One region of the Pantoea sp. SGAir0418 genome, then DNA from elsewhere that is predicted to be linked to it. Evidence: predicted binding sites of a transcription regulator. Region 1 holds the regulator's gene; each other region holds the start of a gene.
What was found. The regulator Fur, encoded in region 1, represses iron uptake genes when iron is present. The targets are predictions, from matches to a motif close to ATAATAATGAGAACNACTATCAA.
Positions count from the first base shown of each region.

Region 1 (8,047 bases):
CGCTTTCGGGTGCAGCTGCAGGCAGCTGATGGTCCACATGTGGTTGACGTTACCTTCTACCGCCGCCTGCAGCGCCTGGGCTTTGACGTGGCCGGTCACCAGAATCATCACTTCTTCCGCATCCAGCAGCGTGCCGACGCCCACGGTCAGGGCATATTTAGGCACCTGATCAACATCGCCGTCGAAGAAACGCGAGTTCGCCACACGGGTGTCGTGCGTCAGGGTTTTAATGCGGGTGCGGGAAGAGAGCGAAGAAGCCGGCTCGTTGAACGCAATGTGGCCATCGTTGCCGACGCCGCCCATAAACAGGTGGATTTTACCCAGTGCGCGGATCTTCTCTTCGTATTGGCGACATTCTGCGTCAATATCTTCGGCATTGCCATTCAGAAGATTGATATTTTCTGGTTGAATATCAACGTGATCGAAAAAGTTACGGTACATAAAGCTGTGATAGCTTTCCGGATGCTCTTTCGGCAGACCGACATACTCATCCATATTGAAGGTGATCACGTGTTTGAAACTAACCTGGCCCGCTTTATGCATCTCGATCAGGTGCTTGTAGGCTTCCAGCGGCGTACCGCCGGTTGGCAGTCCCAGCACAAAGGGACGGTCTGCGCTGGGTTTAAAGGCATTGATGCGATTAACGATATGGCGTGCAGCCCATTTACCCACCTGGGTCGGTGTGGCCAAAGGGATCAGTCTCATGTCTTCACCTCAGTTAAGATTGGAAAGTTAGGGTCGCGTTTACTGCTGCAGCTGGCTGCTTATAGGGTAACCCGTTTGCGCGCTCGCGGCGTTGGAAAAGTGCGACCTGATATTTTTCATCATAAAATAAGTTTGTGGTGGTGGCTAGCATTTCGCAGTGAAAAACGTCCACTTTGGTGATTAAAGTCACAGTTACACTGGTTTTAATTTGCGAGGCGAATTAATTTATCTTTACACTGCGCCTCGTGGTGAAGTGTGTCATCAAGGTACCGGGTGCCGGGATAATAAAATCAACCCGCATCACGGCAAAACGCCAGTCTCATAGGGGGAGAATAAGGTGAGTATTTTAGGATATCTGCAAAAGGTCGGCCGCGCGCTTATGGTGCCGGTAGCGACCCTGCCGGCAGCGGCAATCCTGATGGGGGTAGGTTACTGGATCGATCCGGACAGCTGGGGCGCAGGCAATGCGCTGGCAGCACTGCTGATCAAATCGGGTTCTGCCATCATCGACAATATGTCCGTGCTGTTCGCCATCGGTGTGGCTTACGGCATGTCAAAAGATAAAGACGGTGCAGCGGCATTAACCGGCTTTGTAGGTTTCCTCGTGGTTACGACCCTGTGTTCACCCGCCGCGGTGGCCATGATTCAGAAAATGCCGGTGGAGCAGGTGCCTGCCGCCTTCGGTAAAATCAATAACCAGTTTGTCGGCATCCTGGTGGGCATTCTCTCGGCAGAAGTTTATAACCGCTTCAGCCACGTTGAGCTGCCTAAGGCGCTGTCGTTCTTCAGCGGTCGCCGTCTGGTGCCGATCCTGGTCTCCTTCCTGATGATTGTGGTCGCCTTTATCCTGATGTACGTCTGGCCGATCATTTTCGGCGGTCTGGTGAGCTTTGGTGAGCACATCCAGAAACTGGGCTCGGTCGGTGCGGGCGTGTACGCCTTCTTTAACCGTCTGCTGATTCCGGTTGGCCTGCACCACGCGCTGAACTCGGTGTTCTGGTTCGACGTGGCAGGCATCAACGACATTCCGAAATTCCTGGGCGGCGCGCAGTCTATCGCCAACGGTACCGGCATCCCGGGTATCACCGGTCGCTATCAGGCGGGCTTCTTCCCGATCATGATGTTCGGTCTGCCGGGTGCGGCGCTGGCAATCTATCACTGCTCACGTCCGGAAAACCGCGCTAAAGTCGGTGGTATCATGCTGGCAGCGGCATTCGCCGCCTTCTTCACCGGCATCACCGAGCCACTGGAATTCTCCTTCATGTTTGTGGCACCGGTGCTGTATGTCATCCACGCCGTGCTGACCGGTATTTCGGTCTTCATCGCTGCCAGCATGCACTGGATTGCCGGTTTCGGTTTCAGTGCCGGTCTGGTGGACATGGTGCTGTCGACGCGTAACCCGCTGGCGGTACACTGGTGGATGCTGATCCCGCAGGGTCTGGTGTTCTTCGTCATCTACTATGTGGTGTTCCGCTTCACCATTCAGAAATTCAACCTGCTGACGCCGGGCCGCGAGCTGGCTGCCGGTGATGAGACAGACGGCTACGACGTCAACGTTGATCACAGCAGCAACGGTGAGAGCGAAACCGAATCACTGGCGCGTCGCTATATCGGTGCGATAGGCGGTTCTGACAACCTGACCAACATCGACGCCTGCATCACCCGTCTGCGTCTGAATGTGAAAGACTCTGCGCAGGTGAATGAGAGTGTAGCTAAACGCCTCGGTGCTTCTGGCGTGATCCGCCTTAACAAGCAGAGCGTGCAGATCATTGTTGGTACGCAAGCCGAAAGCATTGCGACCGCGATGAAAACCGTACTGAGCAAAGGTCCGGTGGCCGGTGCAGCGGCACCTGCTGCGGCAACCACCGCTGCGCCTGCTGCTGCTCAGCCCCAGGCCGTGCGCAACAGCGAGAAAAAGGTGATTGCAACACTGCTGGCACCGGTCAGTGGCGAAGTGGTCGCGCTGGAAAACGTGCCGGATGAAGCTTTCGCCAGCAAAGCGGTAGGCGATGGCCTGGCGATCAAACCGAGCGATAAAACTGTCGTCGCGCCGGTAGCGGGCACCGTGGTGAAAATCTTCAACACCAACCATGCATTCTGCCTTGAAGCCGAAAATGGCGTCGAGATTGTCGTGCATATGGGTCTCGATACCGTCGCGCTGGAAGGTAAAGGGTTTACCCGTCTGGTGGAAGAGGGCGCAACCGTCACAGCGGGCCAGCCGATCCTCGAAATGGATCTGGACTTCCTCAACGCCAATGCGCGTTCGATGATCAGCCCGGTGGTGGTCAGCAACAGCGATGATTTTGCTGGTCTGAATCTGCTGGCAGGCGGTACCGTGGTGGCAGGTGTTACCCCGCTGTACGAAGTCAAAAATTAACACGTTTTGATCGTCACTGAAGGCAGGAAGCAATTCCTGCCTTTTTTGTTTTAAAACGACCAACAAACGGTTGTTTCCCTTCAGCGCTTTGTGGATCATACTCCGTTACTTCGTGGTACAAATCACCCGCTATTGTTTTGAGGATTTTGAGATGAGTGAGGCTGAAGCCCGCCCAACGAACTTTATTCGTCAGATCATCGACGAAGATTTGGCGAGCGGTAAGCACAACAGTGTGCATACCCGTTTCCCGCCTGAGCCCAATGGTTACCTGCATATTGGCCATGCAAAATCGATCTGCCTGAACTTTGGTATCGCACAAGATTATCAGGGGCAGTGCAACCTGCGTTTCGACGACACCAATCCGGTCAAAGAGGATATGGAGTTCGTTGAATCGATCAAGAATGATGTGCAATGGCTGGGCTTTGAGTGGAGCGGCAACATTCGTTACTCCTCTGACTACTTTGACCAACTGTTCAACTACGCGGTTGAGCTGGTCAACAAAGGCCTGGCCTACGTTGACGAGCTGTCGCCAGAGCAGATCCGTGAATACCGCGGCACGCTAACCGCGCCGGGCAAAAACAGCCCGTATCGCGATCGCAGCGTGGAAGAGAACCTGGCGCTGTTCCAGAAGATGCGTGATGGCGGCTTCGAAGAGGGCAAAGCCTGCCTGCGTGCCAAAATCGACATGGCATCCAGCTTTATTGTGATGCGCGATCCGGTGCTGTACCGCATTAAATTTGCCGAACACCACCAGACTGGCAACAAGTGGTGCATCTATCCGATGTACGACTTTACCCACTGCATCTCCGATGCGCTGGAAGGCATCACCCATTCCCTGTGTACGCTGGAGTTCCAGGACAACCGTCGTCTCTACGACTGGGTGCTGGATCACATCACTATTCCGGTGCATCCGCGTCAGTACGAGTTTTCGCGCCTGAATCTGGAATATGCGGTGATGTCGAAGCGTAAGCTGACACAGCTGGTGAGCGAGAAGATTGTTGAAGGCTGGGACGATCCGCGCATGCTGACCGTATCCGGTCTGCGCCGTCGTGGCTATAGCGCGGCGTCAATCCGCGAATTCTGTCGCCGTATCGGTGTGACCAAGCAGGACAACATTGTTGAGATGGCGTCGCTGGAGTCGTGCATTCGTGACGACCTCAACGAGAACGCGCCGCGCGCCATGGCGGTGCTGGATCCGCTGAAAGTGGTGATCGAGAACCTGCCGGCCGGGCATGAAGAAATCATCAGCATGCCGAACCATCCGAACAAGCCGGAGATGGGCACGCGTGAGGTGCCGTTCAGCCGTGAGGTGTGGATCGATCGCGCCGACTTCCGTGAAGAGGCCAACAAGCAGTACAAACGTCTGGTGCTGGGTAAAGAAGTTCGTCTGCGCAACGCTTATGTCATTCGTGCCGAGCGCGTGGCGAAAGATGAAGCCGGCAACATTACCTGCATCTACGCTACCTGCGATGTCGACACCCTGAGCAAAGATCCGGCCGATGGCCGCAAGGTGAAAGGCGTTATCCATTGGGTGTCGGCGATTCACGCGCTGCCTGCCGAATTCCGTCTGTACGATCGTCTGTTCAGCGTGCCAAACCCGGGCGCGGCCGAGGATTTCCTCACCACCATCAACCCGAACTCGCTGGAGATCAAACAGGGCTTCGTTGAGCCGGGTCTGCGTGCCGCCAGTGCGCTGGCACCGTATCAGTTTGAGCGCGAAGGTTACTTCTGCGCTGACAGCGTGTACTCGCAGCCGTCGAAACTGGTGTTCAACCGCACCGTGGGTCTGCGTGATACCTGGGCAAAAATCGGCGAATAATTTTACTGCTTGATAGCACGATATGATCAGCAAAGGGCGAGCAATCGCCCTTTTTTATTGCCCGTTATCTGCAAACGGGAATCGATTATGCTGAACCAGACAAAAAACAGTAATCGCGCGCGATTACGACTAATCTGACTTTAATAAAATTAACTAATTTACCCGTGTGAAATCATTATTTTCAGGTAGGCTATGCGCTCTTAAATGTTGCTGTGCGGGTTAGCGAAGGAAGAAAAATGACAAGTCTCGCTCTGGAAGCCAAACATAGCGTGGTGGTTTTACATCAGCTTATCGAACGTATTTTTAATCAGGCCGAAGGCAGCGATGACAGTATGGACCTGCTGCTGTCGCACTTTCATCCCGACTTCAAAATGGTGACGCCGCAAGGCAAACAGCTCGATCTCAATGACACTGAAACCCTGTTTCGCAAACTGCACGGGCAGCGGGAAGGGATGCGAATCGCCACCAGTGAGCATGCCATCATTTCCCAGCAGCAGCAGGAAGTGACCATTCAGTATCACGAACTGCAAATGCTTAACGGCAATAACCAGACCCGCATTTCGCTGGCGGTGCTGGACTGCAGCACGCCTGTTCCGCGCTGGCGCTATTTGCAGGAAACGCTGGTCGCCTGAACGCAGCCATAAAAAAACCGGTGCCTGGCACCGGTTTTTTTATACTGCATAGCATATTCAATTACTGATCGTGGAGCGTCTCGTCTTCGCGGCAGTCTCCCAGCGCACAGTGGCCGTACAGATACAGGCTGTGGTTGCTGAGTTTGATACCGTGGCGTGTTGCAATCTCACGCTGACGCGTTTCGATAGATTCATCGCTAAACTCGATCACTTTGCCGCAGTCGAGGCAAATCAGGTGATCATGGTGATGCTGCTGGGTCAGTTCGAACACGGATTTCCCGCCTTCGAAGTTATGACGCGTCACGATGCCGGCGTCGTCAAACTGGTTCAGAACACGGTATACCGTCGCCAGACCAATCTCTTCGCCCATGTCGATCAGGCGTTTGTACAAATCTTCCGCACTGACATGATGGGACTCGGGTCCGGGTCCCTGAAGCACTTCCAGAATCTTCAGTCTGGGCAGCGTGACTTTCAGGCCAGCCTTTTTCAATGCGGAGTTGTTGTCAGTCATGCGGATATTGTCCTGTTACTTTGCTAGTCACTTACGGCGCAAAGGCCTTGAATGTGTGGTCAACGCGCATTCTCATTTGCGTCTCATTATAGAGCTCAGCCTGCGAAATGAAAACCGGCTGCGGCGGACAATTCCCCGGATGCTGTAAGGAGAAATGTCGTGAACCTCAGCGGGATCGTGCAGATCGATGTTCCTTTTCGCGCAGTCTCAGTCTGATGCCCGAGGAATAAGCAGATGACCGTTGCGGGTATTCTACAGAATTGAGGGAAAAAGTTAAAAAACCGTAGCTATTATTTTTATAGGTAATTCCATTGCCCGATGTGAGCCAGCGCCCACATCGGACAGGAAAGCATCAGGCTTCGATGATCGCCTGCAGCTGCAGCTCGTCAAAGATCTGCTTAACCCATTTGTCGACGCGCTCGTTAGTCAGTTCAGGCTGACGATCTTCATCGATGGCGAGGCCGAGAAAGTGTTTGTCGTCTGCCAGACCTTTAGAGGCTTCGAAGTGGTAACCTTCGGTTGGCCAGTGGCCCACAATCACTGCGCCGTTTGGCTCAATGATGTCGCGAATGGTGCCCATCGCGTCACAGAAGTACTCGGCGTAATCTTCCTGATCGCCGCAGCCAAACAGCGCCACCAGCTTACCGTTAAAATCAATCTCTTCCAGCGTCGGGAAGAAGTCATCCCAGTCGCACTGGGCTTCACCGTAGTACCAGGTCGGAATACCCAGCAGCAGAATATCGAATGCTTCGAGATCTTCTTTGGTGCTCTTAGCAATGTCATGCACTTCGGCGACATCTTTACCCAGTTGTTTCTGGATCATTTTTGCAATGTTTTCAGTGTTGCCGGTATCGCTGCCGAAGAAAATGCCTACGATTGCCATGGAGTGAGTAACCTCTTAAATCCTGATTGTGAAAGTAAGTCAGAAGACGACACAGTTATGCGAATGATAGCAGACCGGCGAAAAGCGCGGAATGTGTAAAGCGCTGAGTTTGTGTTCCAGCGTGCGGTCTGCGCACGTTACGCCAGTTTGAGCTGCGCCAGCAGCATTTGTTCAATCAGTTCACTGCGGCTGATGTTCTGCTGCTCGGCCAGCGTATTAAGCGCGTCGACCGCTTCGCTGGACATTTTCAGCTCAACGCGGCGCAGGCCGCGCACCCGGTCGCGCTTCAGCTGGTTGCGCTTATTAATGCGCAGCTGCTCATCACGCGACAGCGGACTGGTTTTAGGGCGACCGGGACGCCGCTCGTCTGCGAAGAGATCGAGCGTGGTACGATCTGTCTGTTCTTTTGCCATGGTTTGTGAAACTGCGTGGGCGCGAACGGCGGAAAGGCGCTGCGCGATTTAAACATTTATCGGCCCGACCGCGGCGAAAAAAGCATCCGCGGCAAATTTTTAGCGCGACATCATACTCCAGCGCCCGGCGCGACGCCAACCCTAAACCGCCCGTAGCAAGCTTTTGCTTTTACAGGTTAAAAAAGCGGCGCACCGCGCGCAGCACGGCATCGGGTTTTTCGGCATGCACCCAGTGGCCAGCACCGCTGATAATGTGCGCCTGCGCCTGCGGGAACTGGCGCAGCAGCGCATCACGGTGCTGATTGTCCAGATAGGGTGAATCACCGCCGCGAATAAACAGCGCCGGATGAGGCCACGCGGGCACCTCCTGCCAGCCGGAGAGCACCGGATAATTGTCCCATAACACCGGCACGTTGAAGCGCCATTCGCCTTCATGGAAAGATTTCAGAATGAACTGAATCACGCCTTCTTCGCGCACGTGCTCACGCATCACGTCGGCCGCAGCGCTGCGGCGCGTGACGCCAGCTGCACTGACCGCGCGGATCGCCGCGAAGATCTCATCATGGCGTCGCGTCTGGTAATCCACCGGCGCGATATCGATCAGCACCATTTTGCCAATCCGTTCGGGCGCAACGGCGCTCAGCGCCATGGCAATTTTGCCGCCCATTGAGTGGCCGATAACATCGACCCGTTCGATGTGGTGCGCA
Region 1 covers NZ_CP027911.1:2,825,728-2,833,774, reverse strand. The annotation lists gene nagB (glucosamine-6-phosphate deaminase) at 1-705, opposite strand, end outside; gene nagE (N-acetylglucosamine-specific PTS transporter subunit IIBC) at 1,049-3,082, shown strand; gene glnS (glutamine--tRNA ligase) at 3,234-4,901, shown strand; gene C1N84_RS13180 (hypothetical protein) at 5,138-5,533, shown strand; gene fur (ferric iron uptake transcriptional regulator) at 5,595-6,044, opposite strand; gene fldA (flavodoxin FldA) at 6,397-6,927, opposite strand; gene ybfE (LexA regulated protein) at 7,065-7,340, opposite strand; gene ybfF (esterase) at 7,510-8,047, opposite strand, start outside.

Region 2 (8,047 bases), 380 kb from region 1:
ATCACTTCGCCCGCGCGCAGCGCCACCAGCTGGTCACAGTAGCGAGCCGCCATGTTGAGATCGTGCAGTACCGCTATCACCGTCAGGCCGCGTTCGTGGCTGAGGCGCTGAATCAGCGCCAGCACATCAACCTGATGAGCGATATCCAGCGCCGACGTGGGTTCGTCCAGCAGCAGACAGCGGCTGTTCTGCGCCACCAGCATCGCCAGCCACGCACGCTGCCGCTCGCCGCCGGACAGGCTGTCCACCAGCCGCCCGGCGAAGGGTTTCAGTCCAACCAGCGCAATCGCCTCGTCTACCCGATCGCGATCTTCCTGGCCGTAGCGCCCCAGCGCACCGTGCCACGGATAGCGCCCAATCGCCACCAGCTCGCGCACCGTCATGCCCTCTGCCGCGGGCAGCTGCTGCGGCAGATAGGCTACCTGACGTGCAAAAGCTTTACTGCTCCAGGTATCAACCGCTTCACCGTTGAGCATCACGCGCCCTTCGCTGGCGGCATGGTGACGGCCGAGCATCTTCAGCAGCGTGGATTTACCGGAACCGTTATGCCCGATCAGCGCGGTGACTTTGCCCGGGGCGAAAGTCAGCGACAGCGGATGCAGCAGCGTGCGGCCGGGTACACGGAAGCTGACGTTTTCCAGTGAAAAGGTGGTTTCTGCGTGGTGCGGATGCTGCATGATAATCCCTGGTTAACGGGCGCCGCAGCGCCCTGTGTTCAGTATCAGAAGCGGAAGGTGGCGGTACCGACGATCTGGCGCTCTGCGCCCCAGTAGCAGGCGTAGTCGCGGTAGCAGCTGGCAACGTATTCGCGATCGAACAGGTTGTTGATGTTGACGCCGACGGTTGAGCCCGGCAAGCCGAAGCGGCCCAGATCGTATTTCAGTGCGGCATCTACAGTGGTGTACGCGGCGACGTCAAAGTTCTGGTTGGATTTCACGCCATTTTGCTCATTGTCAGCGTACAGGCCTTTGCTTTCACCCACGTAGCGCACCCCGGCACCCACGGTGAAGCCCGACAGGGCGGTTTCATGGAAGGTGTAATCGCCCCACAGCGAGGCCATATGCTTCGGCACCTGCACCGGCGTACGGCCTTTGAGCAAGGTATCTTCGGTGTATTCCGCATCGGTATAAGAGTAAGCCGCCGTCAGGTTGATGTTGGCGTTAAGCGCCGCCTTGGCTTCCAGCTCGACGCCACGTGAGCGAATCTCCCCTCCCTGCACACTAAACTGCAGGCTGTTCGGATCTGCCGTCAGGTTTTTGGTTTTAGTCAGCTGATAAACCGCTGCGGTGACCACAATCGGGCGATCTTTTGGTACGTATTTTACGCCAGCCTCATACTGCTTCGCGCGGGATGGGTCAAAAGGTTTCCCATCAACCGTGGTGCCAGTCGTTGGGATAAAGGATTCGCTGTAGCTGAAATACGGCGCGATACCATTATCAAACACATAGTTCACACCACCGCGCCAGGTAAATGCCTGGTCGTGGTTTTTTACTTCGCTGTTACCGTTACGGTTCAGTGCGGAGGTCATCGCATAATCGTATCGCCCGCCCAGCGTCAGCACCCATTTATTCCATTCCATCTGATCCTGCGTATACAGGCCAGTTTGTTCCTGACGGTTCAGATATTGATAGGGGAAGGCGGCACCCACAGCATCATTACCGTACTGCGGATTAATCGCGTTGATTGGCGCTGCGGAGGCAAAGGCAGCATCAATATCATTACGGGTGCGCTGATAATCAACCCCCATCAGCAGCGTATGATCGACCGCACCGGTAGCAAATTTTGCCTGCACCTGATTATCGACGGCAAACTGATTCAGTTTCTCATCGGAAATGGCTGAACCACGCGTAATCTCTTGTGACTCAGGCAGATAGCCGTTGCCATAAATACTGCGATAATTCGTTTTCAGTTCGGCATAGCGCAGATTCTGGCGCACCGTCCAGGTATCGTTAAAGCTGTGCTCAAAGTTGTAGCCAACCATTTTGGTGTTGCGCGAGATCTTATTGCTGTCTTCGCCTTCATCAAAATTGGTGGGCAGCTTATAGCTGCTGCCGTCCGGCCGGGTGATGCCCACCACGGTGCCTTCGCGCGGCAGCCAGCCGTAATAGCCGGTTTCCGGTTCGTTCTGGAAGTAGGTCAGCAGGTCAAAGCGGGTATTGGCATCGGGACGCCAGCTGAACGAAGGCGCAAGGGTATAGCGCTTCTCTTTGTTCATCTCCTGTTGCGCATCGGCGCTGCGCGCCAGGCCGGTCAGGCGATAGCTGTAAACACCGTCATCATCCAGTGAGCCGCCAAAATCAAAGCCGGTGGAGAACAGGTTGTCGGTGCCCATCTGGAACTGGACTTCACGCAGCGTCTCCTGGGTCGGCCGCTTGCTCACCAGTGATACCACACCGCCCGGGTTGCTCTTACCGTACAGCACCGACACCGGACCGCGCAGCAGCTCCGCGCGCTCGAGGAAGTAAGGATCGATAGCAAATTCGGAGTAGTTGTCACCCTGCAGCTTCAGGCCATCCAGATACTGGTTGGTGTTGGTTTCGCTGAAGCCGCGAATCGACAGCGCGTCGATAACGTCCGAGCTGCCGCGGTTACCGGTCAGCACGCCTGGCGTGTAATTGAACGCACTTTTGACGCTGGTCACCGCATGCATTGACATCTCTTCCTGCGTGACCACCGACACCGACTGCGGATTCTTCTCGATTGGCGTATCGGTTTTGGTGCCGGTCGCGCTGTGTTTAGCGGCGATGGTCGGCGACGGTCCCCATGCGCTCTCCTGCGCGACGCCGCTGCCGCCATCAGCCGTCACCACCACGGTATCTTCGGCCAGCGCCTGCATGCTGAGTGTGCCCAGAGTCAGGGAAATCAATAACGCGAGCGGTCGACGGGTGGTCACCGCGCGCAGAGAACAAGGAAAAGTGTTTCGCGCATTCATAGTGGGATCTCATGAAAATAGAACAATGCAGGCGAATGGAAACGAGAATGATTATTAGACGCACGGATTTTAGGCGAAACCCGGCAAGCACCGCAAGATGTAATGCCTGCTGGCGGTGAGTTTGCCAGCGGATCGCACATATCCATGATCGCGGCTAAAAAAATGGCGGGCAAAGAAAAAGGCGCCGCAGCGCCAGAGGGAGTTAAATTCAGCTTTTATGCAAGGCTCAGGCTGGAGCGCCGCCATGTATCTGGCACCGCCACGTGGTGGTAAAACGCCGGCACTGTACAGGCTCTGAAGGTATAAAGCCGGTGCAGTGCCGGATGGCTTATTTACTGCCAAACATATCTTTAATCCAGCCCGCGACGCCGTCAGAGTCCTTCTGCTCGCCCTGCGGCTGTTGCTGTTGCTGCTGTTGCTGTTCTTGCTGTTGCTGCTGCTGCTGAATCTGCTGCTGTTGCTGCTGGCACAGCGCGTTCGGATCCAGCGCCCACACCGGCAGCGAACGCCAGGTGCTGCTGCCGCTGCCGCAGACAAAGTTACCGGCCGAATCGATATTCATCTGAGTGATATCTTCCGGTGGCGTCAGGACCAGTGGCATCGGCGCCTGGTTGTCGAGGTAGCGACGATAGATCTGCATCGCACCGCTGGCACCGTACAGCTTCGAGGTCTGGTTGTTGTCGCGGCCAACCCAGGTGATCGCCACTTCTTTGCCATCAATACCGGCAAACCAGCTGTCGATCAGGTCATTGGTGGTACCGGTTTTCGCCGCCAGATGCGCACCCGGGAAGCGTGCGCCCAGCGCCCGCGCCGTACCGTGATCGGCCACCTGCTGCATGGTATACAGCGTCAGATACGCCGCCTGCGCCGGCTCAACGCGCTGCGCCTGCGGGAAGCTCTGATACAGCACCGTGCCATCTTCCGCAATTACCGAGCGCACCGCCGACAGCGCAGCGCGGTTACCGCCGCTGGCAATTGACTGGAACGCCTGCGCCACTTCAATCGGCGTCAGATTAAGCGCCCCCAGCAGCATCGCCGGTACCGGATGCAGCTGATCTTTTGGCACGCCCAGTTTGGTCCAGGTATCCACTACCGCGTCGAGTCCCAGCGTCATACCGAGGTTAACGGTTGGCACGTTCATCGAGTTAGTCAGCGCATCCACCAGCATCACTTTACCGCTGAAGCGACGATCGTCGTTCATCGGCTTCCACACCGAACCGTTTGGCTGTTTCAGCGCGATCGGTTCGTCGGCGATCCAGCTGTTCAGGCGATAGCTGTTTGGCTGGCTGAGGGCGGTCAGATAGGTCGCCGGTTTTGCCAGTGAGCCAATCGAGCGACGCGCCTGCAGCGCGCGGTTATAGCCGGCAAACTGCGGATCGGCACCGCCGACCATCGCGCGCACTTCACCACTGAAGCGGTCGACCACCACCATCGCGGTTTCCAGATCTTTCAGCCCGCGCTGTTTCTTCAGCGTGGGAATGCCGTCTTCAACCGCTTTTTCCGCCGCATCCTGCGAAATCGGATCGAGCGTGGTGAAGATCTTCACGCCGGAGAGATCTTTGACCTTATCGCCCAGCTTCGCCTGCAGCTCATTACGCACCATCTGCATAAATGCCGGCTGCGGCGTGATCACCCCACCTTTCGGCTGAACGCCAAGCGGCCGCGCCGACAGCATGTCGTACAGCTCCTGGTCGATCACTTTCTGCTGTTGCAGCAGACGCAGCACCAGGTTACGTCGCTCCAGCGCCAGCTGCGGATTACGCCACGGATTGTACAGCGACGCACCTTTAACCATGCCGACCAGCATCGCCTGCTGATCAAGGCTCAGTTCGTCCACCGGGCGGCCAAAGTAGTACAGGCTGGCCAGCGGGAAACCGCGGATTTGGTCGTTGCCCGCCTGGCCGAGATACACCTCGTTCAGGTAGAGCTCAAGAATGCGATCTTTGCTGTAGCGCGCATCCATGATCACCGCCATATAGGCTTCACGCGCTTTACGCCACAGCGAGCGTTCGTTGGTGAGGAACAGGTTTTTCACCAGTTGCTGCGTCAGCGTACTGCCGCCCTGCACCGCTTTGCCGGCGGTGATATTGGCGAGGAAGGCGCGACCAATCGAGTACGGGCTGATGCCGTCATGCTCGTAGAAGTGGCGGTCTTCGGTGGCGATCAGCGTATCGACCAGCAGATCCGGGAACCCGGCGCGCGGCACAAACAGACGCTGCTCGCCGTTTGGCGACTGCAACATGGTGATCAGCCGCGGATCGAGGCGGAAGAAGCCAAAGTCGCGTCCGGTATCGAGGTTTTTAATCTCGCTCAGCTCGTTGTTGCTGAAGGTGAGACGCGCGTTAATCTGGCCCTCTTTGCTGTCCGGAAAATCAAACGGACGGCGCAGCAGGTCGATGGTGTTGCCTTTCACGCTGAACTCACCCGGACGGGTAATGCGCGACACTTCGCGATACTGCGTGCCTTCCAGCAGCGCAATCATCTCTTTCTTGTCGTAAGCCATGCCCGGTTCGAGGCTGACCATGCGCCCGTACACGGCCGCTGGCAGCTGCCACACTTTACCGTCAATGCGGCTGCGGATTTCCGAATCGAGATAGACGCCCCAGGCGGCCATCACCACGACAAACACCAGGAAGAGTTTAATCAACCAGCCTAACCAGCGGCGTTTGCCACGCGCGGGTCGTTTTCCTTTACCTTTGGGTGGCACCGGCGCACTCTCCTCATCATCTTCGTCAAAATCGTCCTGATCGATATCATCTTCAGGCTCCCTGCGGCGACCCCGGCGCGTAATGTTACGCGGCGGCTTTGGCGCTTTTCCTTTGCGCCCAATAGGTTCGCGATCGTTCCCAGACATGCTTTGTTTTCTCCAGGCATAGCTACGGCAGCGCCGCTACTCTAACTGCTTTCTCGTGCCGCGCATGGCAGAACCCTCTGAATTCGATCCACTGCGGGCTACGAGGAATATTTTTTGGTGCGCCTCGTCGGCAAGGCGCTGGCCGGATCGTCCGGCCACGGATGTTTGGGATAGCGCCCTTTCATCTCTTTCTGCACTTCAGGATACGCACCGCGCCAGAACGCCGCGAGGTCACGGGTGATCTGCAGCGGACGGTGCGCCGGCGAAAGCAGCTCCAGCACCAGCGGAACGCGCCCATCGGCAACCGCCGGGTTCTGCGCCTCGCCAAACATCTCCTGCATACGTACCGCCAGCGCGGGGGGCTTTTCCGCGTCGTAGCGAATCGGCAGGCGACTTCCGGTCGGCACAGTGTAATGAGTTGGCAGCACAGTATCCAGCCGCTGCCGCTGTGACCATGTCAGCAAATGTAATAAAGCGCTGACAAGATTAACGCTCTGCAGCCCTTTTAAATCGCGTACTTTGCCCATCTCCGGCAGCAGCCAGTGCTCCAGCGAGGCCAGCAGCGTGTCATCATCCAGCGTCGGCCACGCCTCTTCCGGCAGCCACTGCGCGGCGCACTGCAGGCGCAGACGCAGCTGCTCTGCCTCTGGCGTCCAGCCGAGCACCGCCAGCCCTTTTTCGCGGATCCAGCGCAGCATCGCCGGATGCAGGATCTCCGGCTCGGGCCGCGCCTGCGGCTGGGCCCGCAGGATCAGCGCACCAATCGCTTCCCGCTTCCACGCGCGCAGCGTGCCTTTGTCTTCATCCCAGTCCACATCGGTGCGCTGCTCCACCAGTTGCGGGCACTGCTGGCGCAGCGCATCCATCTCTACCGGCAGCGCCAGCAGCATGCGTGCATCGGCGCTGCTGGCCCCCTGCAGCAGGCTCGGGGCAATCAGCCACTCATAGCGGCTCAGACCGTCGTGCTCATCCAGCATCGCGCCGATACCATTGGCGAGCTGATAGCGCGCGCTGTCACCGCGACGCTGCGCTAGCCGGTCAGCAAATCCGGCGGCCAGCAGCGCCGGGAAGCGATCGGCGTCAACGTGACCTTCGCGCGCGTTCAGCCGCTGCTGCCAGTGCCGCGCGCGCCGCAGCCACTGCGGTTGTGGCTGGTTGAGCGCATCGCGCAGATCGACACTGCCGCTGCGCGGCGGATCCTCCAGAATCGCCACCAGCAGCGCCGCGCTGGCGATGGCGTGCACATCGTCGCTGGCGGCGCACAGCATCGCCGTGAGACGTGGATCGCTGCCGAGCTGCGCCATTTTACGGCCGCGCGCGCTGAGCCGCCCTTCGCTATCCAGCGCGCCGAGCCGCTGCAGCTGTTGACGTGCCGCCTGCAGGCTGCGCGCCGGTGGACTATCCAGCCATTGCAGCTGAGCCGCGTCCTGACAGCCCCACTGCAGTAAATCCAGCTGCAGCGAGGCCAGATCGCTGGTGAGTATCTCCGGCTCACTCTGCGCCGCCGCACGCAGCGCCTGCTCCTGCGGCAGCAGATGCAGGCAGATCCCCGGCGCCAGGCGACCGGCGCGGCCAGCGCGCTGCGTCATCGACGCCTGGCTGATGCGCTGGGTCAGCAAACGCGTCACGCCGCTGCGCACGTCAAACTGCGCCGCGCGCTCCAGCGCGCTGTCCACCACCAGGCGGATGCCTTCAATCGTCAGGCTGGTCTCGGCGATATTGGTGGCGAGCACCACTTTACGCCGGCCCGGCGCGGCCGGCAGGATGGCTCGCCGCTGTGCCTCCAGCGACAGCGCACCATATAAAGGAGATAAATCCACCTCATCACTGACGCGCGACGCCAGTTCACGCTTCACCCGTTCAATCTCCGCCACGCCGGGCAGAAACAGCAGCAGCGAACCGGGCTCATCCCGCAGCAACTGTGCCACCTCGCGCGCCACTGCCTCTTCAAACCGCTGCTGCGGATTGAGCGAGGCGTAACGTCGAATCACCGGAAAGCTGCGCCCCTGTGACGCAATAAACGGCGCGTCGGGCAGCAGCGTGCGTAGCTGCTGATTATCCAGCGTTGCCGACATCAGCAGAATTTTCAGGTCGTCGCGCAATCCCTGCTGCACATCAAGCAGCAGCGCCAGCGCCAGGTCAGCCTGCAAGCTGCGCTCATGGAATTCGTCGAGGATCACCAGCGATACGCCCTCCAGCAGCGGATCGCGCTGCAGCATACGCGTCAGAATGCCTTCGGTGACCACCAGCAGACGCGTCGC
Region 2 covers NZ_CP027911.1:3,204,488-3,212,534, forward strand. The annotation lists gene fhuC (Fe3+-hydroxamate ABC transporter ATP-binding protein FhuC) at 1-677, opposite strand, end outside; gene fhuA (ferrichrome porin FhuA) at 722-2,932, opposite strand; gene mrcB (bifunctional glycosyl transferase/transpeptidase) at 3,261-5,786, opposite strand; gene hrpB (ATP-dependent helicase HrpB) at 5,885-8,047, opposite strand, start outside.
Region 2: a site for Fur is predicted at 2,968-2,990, ahead of fhuA (ferrichrome porin FhuA). Genes of this name have one in related genera too.

Region 3 (8,047 bases), 1.8 Mb from region 1:
TCGAATTGCAGATTATAACATCTGGCACAATAGTGCCGAAAATTATATCTGTTTGGGATGATGAGGGAACATCAACAGGCATAATCCGTAATGGCGGGGAAACCGATGACCGAACTCCCACTCTTTCTGGCGTTGCGGAAGCAAACAGTACTGTGGTTATCAAATATACAGACGGTAAGGACACATTTACAGTTTCTGTCTTCTCAAACGACAAAGGCGACTGGAATTATACCCCTCCACCGCTTAAATTCGGCTCGTGGGCGTTTACGGTCTCGACGATAGATAGCGATAAAACCAGCGATAGCTATGTTATAAATATACAGCAATACAATTACGTTAATAGCGGTTGTAATTTTGAGGGTTTACCATCATCTTTAGGAAGCCACATACCTAAACCTTATCCTAGTGTAGGGGTTGGCAGTCAATTTAACTTATACAGCAAATATAATTTCAAAAGTGATTTTGCTATGAAGCCTTTAGCCGGAGTTGTACAACTATCAAACCACTATTATTATGTCGGCAATCAAGCTTACACGGGCAATAATCTTATAATGAGAGAAAACTCTAAAGCAGAGTTCACTGTCCCACCATCGAAAATTTTAGAATTTAACGTTATAGGTGGAAATAAAGGCTATTACATAATAAATTTTTATGACAAAGATAATAACATCATACATTCAGAAAAAGTTTCCGTACCAGAAGGGGTATTGCACCATAAGTTCTCTATCGATGAAGGGTTATTTACTAAGTTTGATATTGAGGTGCGTGACTTAGGAGGATTGTATTTAGATAATTTTATATGGCAAAAAGCCGTTCCGATTGTTAATACAACGATTAATCAGATTGATGAACAACATGACGATGCCATCAATAGTTTATTACAAATTGATCCAGATGAAATCCTTGAGCAAGGACAACAGGATCAGTTTATCGATGATGGTAAGACGCAGTTAATGATTGATAATCATGCCTGCGAAACAGTGCAGCTTAGCGACATCCTGCCGGAAGGCGAAGCGGTCAGCGGCTGGACGCAGCAAACCGGCACCGTGACCATCGCTGGCAACCAGTACCATGTGTTCAGCCACGGCGACGCGGAACTGCTGGTGCAGGACGGCGTAACGGTGAATCTGGTTTAACCGCGGTTCGCCACCGCATAATGACATGGCGGCCTGCTCTGGCCGCCATAATAAAAAAGGTCGTCATGAATGACGACCCTACAGATATGGTGCTGGTATTACGCCGGTGAAACTATTTCTTCACCGTCTCCATGCCCATTAAACCAATCTTCAGATAACCCGCTTCACGCAGCTGATCCATCACCGACATCAGCGTTTCATAATCGACTGATTTGTCCGCCTGGAAGAAGATGGTGGTCTCTTTGTTGCCTTCGGTTTGCGCGGTGAGCGCATTCACCAGCGTCTCTTTGGTCACCGCATCGTTACCGATGTAAATCTGTTTATCCGCTTTGATCGACAGATAAACCGGCTTCTCCGGACGCGGCTGTGGCGCGCTGGTGGAAGCAGGCAGATTGACGCGCACATCCACCGTGGCGAGCGGCGCGGCGACCATGAAGATGATCAGCAGCACCAGCATGACGTCGATAAACGGCGTTACGTTGATTTCGTGCATTTCGCCATCGCCGACCGCATCATCGTTTAAACGCATCGCCATAATACTTACCCTACGCGCAGTTTCTGGGCCGCCGCCGGACGGTTAACTTCTTTTGCGGTATCGACGTTGCCGAGGTCCAGATCGCGGCTCTGCAGCAGCAGTACCTGCGCCGCCACGTCGCCGAGCGACGCTTTGTAGCTGGCGATCATGCGGGCGAAGACGTTATAGATCACCACAGCCGGGATTGCCGCTACCAGGCCAATCGCCGTCGCCAGCAGCGCTTCCGCGATGCCCGGTGCCACCACCGCGAGGTTGGTGGTCTGGGTTTTCGCGATACCAATAAAGCTGTTCATGATACCCCACACGGTGCCGAACAGACCGATAAACGGCGCGACGGAACCGATGGTGGCGAGGAAACCATTACCGCGACCGGCGTGGCGGCTGAAGCCCGCGACGCGACGCTCAAGGCGGAAGCTGGTGCGCTCTTTGATGCCGTCAAGGTCTTCGCTGCCGGCGGAGAGTTCCAGTTCGTTACGCGTGTCGGCAAGCAGCACGGCACTGTGGCTGTTGGCTTTGAAGTTTTCGGCAGCGCGATACGCGTCATTCAGTGAGCGCGCTTCGCCCAGCGCCAGCTGTTCGCGCTTCAGGCGACGTTTTGCCCCGCTCAGCTCCGCGTATTTGCCAAAGAAAATCGCCCAGGTAACGACCGAGGCCAGCAACAGGCCGATCATCACAATTTTTACCACGATATCGGCATGCTGATACATGCCCCAAACGGAGAGGTCCGTTTGCATCAAGTCACTGGCTACCACGCTGCGTCTCCGACTTCTGTTGCACCGTTCACGATTGAAGCGCGGATCATAGCAAAAAAACCGACCGAAGTGATAGTGGTTCTCATTACTATTTACAAAGCTGTAACCCGCTGAATTGATACGGCGCAATGTTTAGCGCGATGAATCGCGCCGCTACGGTTTGGTGCGGTCTGTGGGATGGAGCAGCAGGCACGGTTGCGCGATGAATCGCGCCGCTACGGTTTGGTGCGGTTTGCGGAATTGAGCAACTGGCGCGGACGAACATCCCGCACGGGTCGTAGCGGCGCAATTTATTGCGCTTTGCTTTTCCGCCGCGTAATAAAAGCCACAACCAGCCTCTTTCCGCGATTGTGCTGGCGTCACTCTGATATTCGGCAAACGGGCTCAACCCCGCGCCGCGATTCGTGGTAAGTTGAATGCTTTGTGAGACGTGTCAGGAAAGGCAGTGATGGCAACGAAAAAAATTGATACCCGGCTTGTCACCGCGGGACGCAGCAAACGTTACACTCAGGGCTCGGTTAACAGCGTCATTCAGCGCGCATCCTCACTGGTTTTTGACTCCGTCGCGGACAAACAACGCGCCACCGCCGGACGCGCCAGCGGTGAACTGTTTTATGGCCGGCGCGGCACCCTCACCCATTTTTCCTTCCAGGATGCGATGACCGAACTGGAAGGCGGCGCCGGCTGCGTGCTCTATCCGTGCGGTGCGGCCGCGGTCGCCAATGCCATCCTCGCGTTTGTCACCAGCGGCGATCACATTCTGGTCAGCGGCGCGGTGTACGAACCCACCCAGGATTTCTGCACCAAAATTCTCGCGAAGCTTAACGTCGCCACCACCTGGTTCGAGCACTGCATCGGCAGTGAAATCGGCGAACTGGTGCAGCCGAACACCCGCGTGGTGTTCCTCGAATCACCGGCTTCCATCACCATGGAAGTGCAGGATATCCCAGCGATTGTCGCGGCGGTGCGCGCCAAAGCGCCAGACGCGGTGATCATGATTGATAATACCTGGGCGGCGGGCGTGCTGTTTAACGCGCTGGAGCATGGCATCGACATTTCGATCCAGGCCGGCACCAAATACATCATCGGCCACAGTGATGCGATGATCGGCACTGCGGTGGCCAACGAACGTTGCTGGGCGCAGCTGCGCGAAAACTCCTACCTGATGGGCCAGATGGTGGATGCAGACACCGCGTACATGGCCAGCCGCGGCCTGCGCACGCTGGCTACGCGTCTGCGTCAGCACGAAGAGAGCGGCCTGCGCGTGGCCGAGTGGCTGGCGGCGCAGCCGGAAGTGGCGCGCGTCAACCATCCGGCGCTGGCGCAGTGCAAAGGCCACGAGTTCTGGCGGCGCGACTTCAGCGGCAGCAGCGGGCTGTTCTCATTCATCCTGCATGAAAAACTCACCCCGGCGCAGCTGGCAAATTATCTCGATCGCTTCCACCATTTCAGTATGGCCTACTCGTGGGGCGGCTTTGAATCGCTGATTCTGGCGAACCAGCCGGAAGAGCTGGCGGCAATTCGTCCGGCGGGCGGCGTGGATTTTGACGGCACGCTGGTGCGTCTGCATATCGGTCTCGAGCACGTTGACGATCTGCTGGATGACCTGAAAGCCGGTTTTGCCCGCCTGAAAGCGTAAAAAGATAAACCAAACTTAAACCATCCGGTGCGGCGTAGCGGAGATCAACGATTACGCCGTCCCGGACGGTTAAAATACAAGCCTTGTGACTCGATGGGATAGCTGATGGGTGTTTTACATGAGATTGTCCAGGCGCTGTGGCATCAGGATTTTGCCGCGCTGGCCAATCCGGATGTAGTGTGGATTGTCTACGGCGTGATGTTTCTGACGCTGTTCCTGGAAAACGGTTTGCTGCCTGCCTCGTTCCTGCCCGGCGACAGCCTGCTGCTGCTGGCAGGCGCGATGATCGCCAAAGGCGTGATGGATTTTGTGCCGACCATGGTGATTCTGACCACCGCTGCCAGCCTCGGCTGCTGGCTGAGCTATCTGCAGGGGCGCTGGCTTGGTAATACTAAAATCGTCAAAAGCTGGCTGATGCATTTGCCAGCGCAGTACCATCAGCGCGCCTGGCACCTGTTCAACCGCCACGGCCTGATGGCACTGCTGGTTGGCCGCTTTCTGGCCTTTGTGCGTACGCTGCTGCCGACCATGGCGGGCATTTCGGGTTTGCAGAACGGGCGTTTTCAGTTCTTCAACTGGCTGAGTGGCGCACTGTGGGTCGGGATTGTAGTGGCGATGGGCTACGGCATCAGCCAGGTGCCGTTTATCAAGCGCCACGAAGATCAGGTGATGGCGATCCTGATGGTGCTGCCTATTGTGCTGCTGTTTCTCGGCCTCGGCGGCAGCATTGTGGTGATCTGGAAAAAGCGTCGCCAGAAAGCCTGACCTCTGTAAAGCGCCGCCGCTTCAGGCGGCGTCAAACGGCAGCAGCGCCCCGGTCTGGCGCGCGCGGCTCGCCTCTTCTCCCGGCGTCACGCCAAAGTACCGTTTAAACTCCCGCGAAAACTGTGACGGGCTTTCATAGCCAACGCGCACGGCGGCGGCGCTGGCCTTCAGCCCATCCTGCAGCATCATTAATCGCGCCTGATGCAGCCGGTAACGCTTGAGATACTGCAGCGGTGAGGTCTGGGTCACCGCCTTAAAGTTATGGTGAAACGCCGAGACGCTCATGTTGACCTCCGCCGCCAGCATTTCCACGCTCAGGCTTTCAGCAAAGTGGTTCTCGATGCGGCGCAGCGCCCGGGCCACCTGGCTGAACTGCGTCTGGCGATTGACCAGCGACAGCAGCGCGCCGCCAATCGGCCCGGTCAGTACGTAATAGATGATTTCACGCACCAGCTGCGGGCCGAGCACGCGGGCATCACGCGGTTTATCCATCACATCCAGCAGCCGTTCCGCGGCGCACAGCATCTCCTCGCTCAGGAACGCAGAGTGAATGCCGGAGGTTTGCGGCTGCGGCTGAAACTGCTCGTCATCGCCGATGCTTAACAGCAGATCCTGCAAACTGGCCGGATCCACGGTGAGACTCATGCCGGCCAGCGGCTGCTGCGGCGTGGCGTCAGTTTCGCACTCGACCGGCAGCGTGACCGTGAGCATCAGGTATTTGGTGGCGTCGTAGCGAAACACCGTGCTGCCGAGGTAGCCGGTTTTGTGTCCCTGAAACAGGATCACGATGCCCGCCGGATACAACATCGGCGTACGCGGCAGCGGTTCCTCTGCATAGATCAACCGCACGTTTTCCACCGCACACAGCGGCTTTTGTGGCTCGCGCATCAGCGTGATCACGCGCTGCGCCAGCTGGCGGCAAAGGGCATCGTTCGGCATGGCACTCTCTCGGGCAGCAAAAAACGCAGTGTGCCGCATTGCTGCATAAAGCTCCAGATGGCTGGAGAATCAGGCAAGATTTTTGCAGGATTGCACCGGGCGAAAGTGCCGTTCGGTTGCCACAATGATCCTCAGGTCAGGTTTGTTGACTAGACTTAAGCACATCGTTTTTACGGTAAGTCACTGCAACCGATAAGGAGTCACTATGGCAGAGCAACCCCGGATTAAACTGCACGACGGCAACATGATGCCGCAACTCGGCCTTGGCGTCTGGCAGGCCAGCATTGATGAAGCGCGCAATGCCGTGCTGGAAGCGCTGAAGGTCGGCTATCGCTCCATCGATACCGCCGCCGCGTATAAAAATGAAGAGGCGATTGGCCAGGCGCTGCAGGAAACCGACGTGGCGCGCGATGAGATCTTTATCACCACCAAACTGTGGAATGATGACCAGCAGAACGTTGAGCAGGCGATGGAGACCAGCCTGAAGAAGCTGCAGCTGGAGCAGGTGGACCTGTATCTGATGCACTGGCCGTGCCCGCAGAAAGACCACTACGTCGATGCGTGGAAGAAAATGGTGGAACTGCAGCAGCAGGGCCTGGCGAAAAGCATCGGCGTGTGTAACTTCCATGAAGCGCATCTCAAGCGGCTGATTGATGAAACCGGCGTGTCGCCGGTGGTGAATCAGATCGAACTGCATCCGATGCTGCAGCAACGCACGCTGCATGCGTGGAATGCGTTGCATCAGATTCAGACCGAGTCGTGGAGCCCACTGGCGCAGGGCGGTGAAGGCGTGTTTGATCAGGAGATCATTCGCGAGCTGGCGAAGAAGTACAGTAAGACGCCGGCACAGATTGTAATTCGCTGGCATCTGGACAGCGGCCTGGTGGTGATTCCGAAGTCGGTGACGCCGGCACGCATTCAGGAGAACTTCCAGGTGTTTGATTTCCGGCTGGATAAGTCAGAAGTGAGCGAGATCGCGAAGCTGGATAAAGGCAAGCGACTGGGACCGGATCCGGAAGAGTTTAATGGGTGACGTGGGTTAAGGATGCGATGGGTGAAGGGTGCGGTTTGCCCCCTCACCCCGGCCCTCTCCCGCACGCGGGAGAGGGAAATGTCCGCGCGAGTCTGAAGCGGTGTGCCAGTGGGTAACACTGTGCAACCAGGCACCCTCACCCCGGCCCTCTCCCGCACGCGGGAGAGGGAGATGTCCGCGCAAATCTGAAACGGTGTGCCAGTGTGTAATATTGCACAAAACGGTTCCCTCTCCCGCTGGCGGGTGTACAGTCCGGGGACATCGTGAACACTTGTTCGGGGACATGGTAGACACTTACAACTAAGGCATAAGAACCCGTTTATGGAGTCGCTTATGCCCTGGGATGCGAGAGATACCATGTCATTACGTACTGAGTTTGTTCTGTTCGCCTCGCAAGACGGGGCGAACATCCGCGAGCTGTGCCGCCGCTACGGCATATCTCCCGCCACCGGCTACAAGTGGCTTCGCCGCTGGGAGGAGGAAGGACCGTCCGGCCTTCAGGACCGCTCCCGCGCGCCCCGTCACTCACCCAGCCGCTCATCTGACGACATCACTGACCTTCTGCGTATGGCGCACGAGCTTCATCAGCACTGGGGGGCCCGCAAGATTAAGCGCTGGCTCGAAGACCGCGGGCACGGCATGCCGGCCTTCAGCACCGTCCACAACCTGATGGCCCGCCACGGCCTGCTGCCGGGCGCAGCGCCGGGCGTCCCGGCCACCGGCCGGTTTGAGCATGCGGCCCCGAACCGGCTCTGGCAGATGGATTTTAAGGGCCACTTTCCCTTTGGCGGCGGCCGCTGCCACCCGCTTACCCTGCTGGACGACCACTCCCGGTTCTCGCTGTGCCTGGTGCACTGCGCTGACGAACGGCGTGAGACGGTACAGGAGCAGCTGGTCAGCGTCTTTGAGCGCTACGGCCTGCCGGACCGGATGACGATGGACAACGGCTCGCCGTGGGGCGACACCACCGGCACCTGGACGGCAGTGGAGCTGTGGCTGATGCGCCACGGCATCCGGGTGGGGCACTCGCGGCCGTATCATCCGCAGACGCAGGGGAAGCTGGAGCGCTTTCACCGCAGCCTGAAGGCGGAAGTGCTGCAGGGGAAGTGGTTCGCGGACAGCGGTGAGCTGCAGCGCGCCTTCGACCACTGGCGGACGGTCTACAATCTCGAGCGCCCGCATGAGGCGCTGGAGATGGCGGTGCCGGCGTCGCGCTATCAGCCCTCATCGCGGCAGTACAGCGTCCGC
Region 3 covers NZ_CP027911.1:566,432-574,478, reverse strand. The annotation lists gene C1N84_RS02685 (Ig-like domain-containing protein) at 1-1,136, shown strand, start outside; gene exbD (TonB system transport protein ExbD) at 1,249-1,671, opposite strand; gene exbB (tol-pal system-associated acyl-CoA thioesterase) at 1,677-2,405, opposite strand; gene metC (cystathionine beta-lyase) at 2,872-4,062, shown strand; gene C1N84_RS02665 (DedA family protein) at 4,168-4,827, shown strand; gene C1N84_RS02660 (AraC family transcriptional regulator) at 4,849-5,766, opposite strand; gene dkgA (2,5-didehydrogluconate reductase DkgA) at 5,972-6,799, shown strand; gene C1N84_RS02650 (IS481 family transposase) at 7,121-8,047, shown strand, end outside.
Region 3: a site for Fur is predicted at 2,493-2,515, ahead of exbB (tol-pal system-associated acyl-CoA thioesterase). Genes of this name have one in related genera too.